2 regions of the Prauserella sediminis genome follow, and region 1 is predicted to be linked to the other one. Evidence: riboswitches for the same ligand, from Rfam matches in the RefSeq annotation. Region 1 holds a riboswitch; the other holds the start of a gene.
What was found. Region 1 has a riboswitch for cobalamin ahead of FB384_RS20720 (ribonucleoside-diphosphate reductase subunit alpha). Riboswitches for the same ligand answer to the same signal wherever they lie in the genome.

Region 1 (2,200 bases):
TCGGTGCACAGGTTGGACGAGTGCACCACTCCGGCGTGTTGCTGCGGGGAGCGGAGGTTGCACGGATCCTTGAACGTGATCCAGGGATGTCCGGTCTCGAAGAGCATCGTCAGCATCCGGCGCCACAGTTCCACTGCGCGCACGCGGCGGAACACCGCCACCTCGCCGCGATCGGCTGCGGCCTCGTAGGCGCGGTAGCGTTCGTCGAACTCGATTCCGTAGACCTCGTGCAGGTCGGGCGTTTCGTCAGGGGAGAACAGCGTCCACTCGGCGTCGGCCTCGACGCGGCGCAGGAACTCGTCCGGCACCCAGTTCGCGGTGTTCATGTCGTGCGTGCGCCGCCGGTCGTCGCCGGTGTTCTTGCGCAGTTCCAGGAACTCGTCGATGTCGATGTGCCAGGTCTCCAGGTAGGCGCACGCCGCACCCTTGCGTTTACCGCCCTGGTTGACCGCGACCGCGGTGTCGCCCGCGATCTTCAGGAACGGAACCAGGCCCTGTGAGGTCCCGTTGGTGCCCTTGATGTGAGCGCCCAGGCCGCGTACCGGGGTCCAGTCGTTGCCGAGCCCGCCCGAATACTTCGCGAGCAGCGCGTTGTTGCGGTACGCCTGGAAGATCGAGTCCAGGTCGTCGTTCACGGTCGTCAGGAAGCACGACGAGAGTTGCGGACGGGTGGTGCCCGCGTTGAACAGTGTCGGCGTCGAGCACATGAAATCGAACGACGACAGCAGCAGGTAGAACTCGACCGCCCTCGCTTCCCGGTCGTCCTCGCGCAGCGCGAGTCCCATCGCGACGCGCATGAAGAACGCCTGCGGCAGTTCGAACCGGGTGCCGTCGTGGTGCAGGAGGTAGCGGTCGTAGAGCGTCTGTAGTCCGAGGAAGTCGAACTCGAGGTCCCGATCCGCGTCGAGCGCGGCGCCGAGGCGTTCCAGGTCGAACGTGGCCAGCTCGGGATCGAGCGCCTCGAGTTCGACGCCGCGCCGCACGTAGTCCGCGAAGTAGGCGGGGTAGCGGCCACGGATCTGTTCCTGATCCGCCGCGGCCGGTTCGCCTGCGACGAACGACAGCGCTTCGCGCCGCAGCGTGTCCAGCAGCAGGCGCGCGCTGACGCGCGAGTACTCGGGGGCGCGCTCGACGAAGGTGCGTGCGGCCATGACGAGGGCTTGGTCGAGCTCGGCCGTGGTCATCCCGTCGTAGAGACCGCGCCGCAGCTCCTGCAGCACGGCCGGAGCATCCACATCGGACAGGCCAGAGCTCGCCTGTTCGACCAGCGTGCACACGCGCGTCCAGTCGAGTGGGCGGGTTTCGCCGGCCGCATCGGTGATCGTCAGACGGGGAGCGAGAGCCGGGTCCGATCCGGTGGCGCCGTCGGACGGCGGCTCGTGGCGTGGCCGGTGTCGAACGGCCGGCGGCGATTCCGGTGCGGTGGGGGACACGGCGGTGGCACGTTGAGGCACGTCACTCTCTCCTCGCGAGGTCGTGGACGGCGCTCGCGAGCAGCTGAACGTGCGACGAATCGGAGCACGGATCGCTGCCGTTGTTCGTCGTCCGCGTCAGCCCTCCCGCGAGGCCCGGGACAGCGCGCACGGGTGTGCGCGCGCCGATGGCAGGTCTTCGGACTCGCGGGCACCGGCACCGTGTGCCGACCTACCGGCCATCGCTTCCCGGACCCCTGTGGTGTCCAGTGCTTCTGACGGCTGTCGTTCCCACTCACCGCTGCGGGGCAGTCCCGGATTCGCACCAGGTTCCCTCTTGCCCCACGAAGGCTATTGCAGACTCCGTGGACCACCAGCGGAAGCAATACTACATCTTGTGATCCACACTTCTGCATCACCCAAGATGGGCGTGTCGTAGCGGCACTCGCGGCCGGACGACGTGGGCGTTTGTACTGCTCGAGTGGACCCTGGACTGGCTGCCCGCGTTGCGGTGGATCGTGCTGGCCCTCGGCGTCCTCGCCGCGACGGCGATCGCGGTCGGGGTGCACCGATTCCGGAAGGCCGCCGTCGTGGTCGCCGTGGTAACCGCGTTGGCGGGACTGTCGGCGACCGGCGCCTACGCGCAGACGACAGCGTCGGTTCCGCACACCGGCTCACTGCCGATGTCCGACCCCTCCGGCGACGGCACCGACCCGATGGGCCGCCAGGGCGGCCAGGGAGGCCCCGGCACGGGAACGGTCAGCGCCGAGCTCACCGCGGCGCTACAG
Region 2 (2,200 bases), on a different contig from region 1:
ACTGGGCACCGTGGCCGGTGACCTCGTCGGCGTCGCCCACGTCGACGTGTCGGGCGACGCCTTCGGCAGACAGGTCGCCGAGCTCGTCGTACACCCCGAGCACCGCCGCCGCGGCCACGGCGCCGCACTGACCGAGGCGCTGCTGGCGGAGTACCCGCGGAACCTCCGGGTGTGGGCGCACGGCGACCAGCCCGGCGCCGCCAGGCTCGCCCAACACCACGGCCTGCTGCGCAGCCGCGAACTGCTGATCATGCACGTCGACACGGCGGGCGCCGACTGGCCCGAACCGACCCCTCCGGAGGGAGTCACCCTCCGCACGTTCCGGCCGGGCTCCGACGAGCAGGCCGTCATCGACGTCAACGCCCGCGCGTTCGACTGGCACCCGGAGCAGGGCGCGCTGACGGTCGACGACCTGGCCGCGACCGAGCGTGAGGACTGGTTCGACGCCGACGGGTTCTTCCTCGCCGAACGGGCGGGCACCGTGATCGGCTTCCACTGGACGAAGGTCCACCCGCCGAACCCGGCGAAGTTCGGCGGCAAGGCGGCCGGCGAGGTGTACGTCGTCGGCGTCGACCCGGACACGCAGGGCGGCGGTCTCGGCCGCGCACTGACCGTCGCGGGCCTGCACCACCTGGCCGAACGTGGTCTGAGCCAGGTGATCCTCTACGTCGAGGGCGACAACGCGCCCGCGGTGGCGGTCTACCGCAGGCTGGGGTTCACACCGTACGAAGTGGACGTTCAGTACGCGACTGCCGACCCGGGGTGAGGGTGCGCACGTGACGGCCTGCCCCGCGCCACCCGGTGGTAGCGTCGCGAGAGGCCAGCCGCACTCACGGGTGACGTGAGTCAGGGAATCCGGTGCGACTCCGGAGCTGACGCGCAGCGGTGAGGGTGACGGCCGGAACACACGCCACTGCAGCCTGGCACGCGCCTCAACGGCCCGTGCGGGCGGCGGGAAGGCGTTCCGGCCGGACGACCCCGAGTCCGAAGACCTGCTGGCCCCGGCTCCGGCGAGCCGGTAACCGGTCCGACTGCGGGCTCCGCGCATGGGCCCTCGACATCAAGGGAACGCTGTGCCGATCTTCCCGCGACGATCACGCCCCGCCCGCACCTCCGCGGCGCTGCTGCTGTCGACCTGCCTCACCGTGGGTCTCGCAGCCTGCGGCGGACCCGCGGGCGGGCGAGAGCAGGCCGCGCCCGGCTTCCCGCGCACGATCGACAACTGCGGACGCACCACCGAGGTGCACGAACCGCCGCAGCGCGTCGTATCCCTCAACCAGGCGAGCACCGAGATCCTGCTCTCCCTCGGCCTCGAGGACCGCATCGTCGGCACCTCGATGTGGACCGATCCGGTACTGCCCGAGTTGAAACAGGCCGCCGACGGCATTCCCCGGCTGGCCGACAACATGCCGTCGTTCGAATCGGTGCTCGACGCCGAGCCCGACTTCGTCAGCGGATCGTTCGCCGCGACGCTCGGCAAGGGCGGCGTCGCCACGCGCGACCAGTTCGAAGAGCTGGGAGTGCCGACGTACCTCTCGCCGACCGACTGCGCCGCGAAGGACAACAGCGGCTCCGGCGACGGCAGCCGGTCGAAACCGCTCACCATGGACGTGCTGTACGGCGAGATCCGCGACCTGGCGCGGATCTTCGACGTCGAGCAGCGCGGGCAGCAGCTGATCGACGGGCTGCAGCGACGGCTCGACGGCCTCGACGTCGACGCGTCCGGAACGTCGGTGCTGTACTGGTTCGCCAACTCCGACTCGCCGTACCTCGCCGGATGCTGCGGTGCACCGGGCATCATGACCCGTGCAGTCGGCGCCGACAACGCGTTCGACGACACCCACGCCGAGTGGCCGCAGTCGGGCTGGGAGAACGTCGCCGAACGCGACCCCGACGTCATCGTGCTCGGCGATCTGACCCGGCGCGAGCAGACCGCGGAATCGGCCGAGTCCAAAATCGACTTCCTCGAATCCCACCCGGTCACGCAGGACATGACCGCGGTCAAGCGGAAACGCTACGTGCGGCTCCCCGGCCAGGCGCTGAACCCGACGATCCGCACCGTCGACGGCGCCGCGAAACTCGCGACCAAGCTCCGTGAGTTCGGACTGGCACGGTGATCACCGTGACGACGGGTCGCGTGACCTCCGCTCCGGCGGCGAAAGCCCCGCCGACGGAGCGGTCGCGACTGCCGCTGCTGCTT

Region 2: it holds a riboswitch for cobalamin, as region 1 does, so the genes downstream of both, FB384_RS09945 (ABC transporter substrate-binding protein) here and FB384_RS20720 (ribonucleoside-diphosphate reductase subunit alpha) in region 1, are expected to answer to the same signal.

Annotation. Positions count from the first base shown of each region.
Region 1 covers NZ_JACIBS010000003.1:48,224-50,423, reverse strand. The annotation lists gene FB384_RS20720 (ribonucleoside-diphosphate reductase subunit alpha) at 1-1,328, opposite strand, end outside; cobalamin riboswitch at 1,586-1,802, opposite strand; gene FB384_RS20715 (mannosyltransferase YkcB-related protein) at 1,919-2,200, shown strand, end outside.
Region 2 covers NZ_JACIBS010000001.1:2,182,157-2,184,356, reverse strand. The annotation lists gene mshD (mycothiol synthase) at 1-766, shown strand, start outside; cobalamin riboswitch at 827-996, shown strand; gene FB384_RS09945 (ABC transporter substrate-binding protein) at 1,074-2,117, shown strand; gene FB384_RS09940 (FecCD family ABC transporter permease) at 2,192-2,200, shown strand, end outside.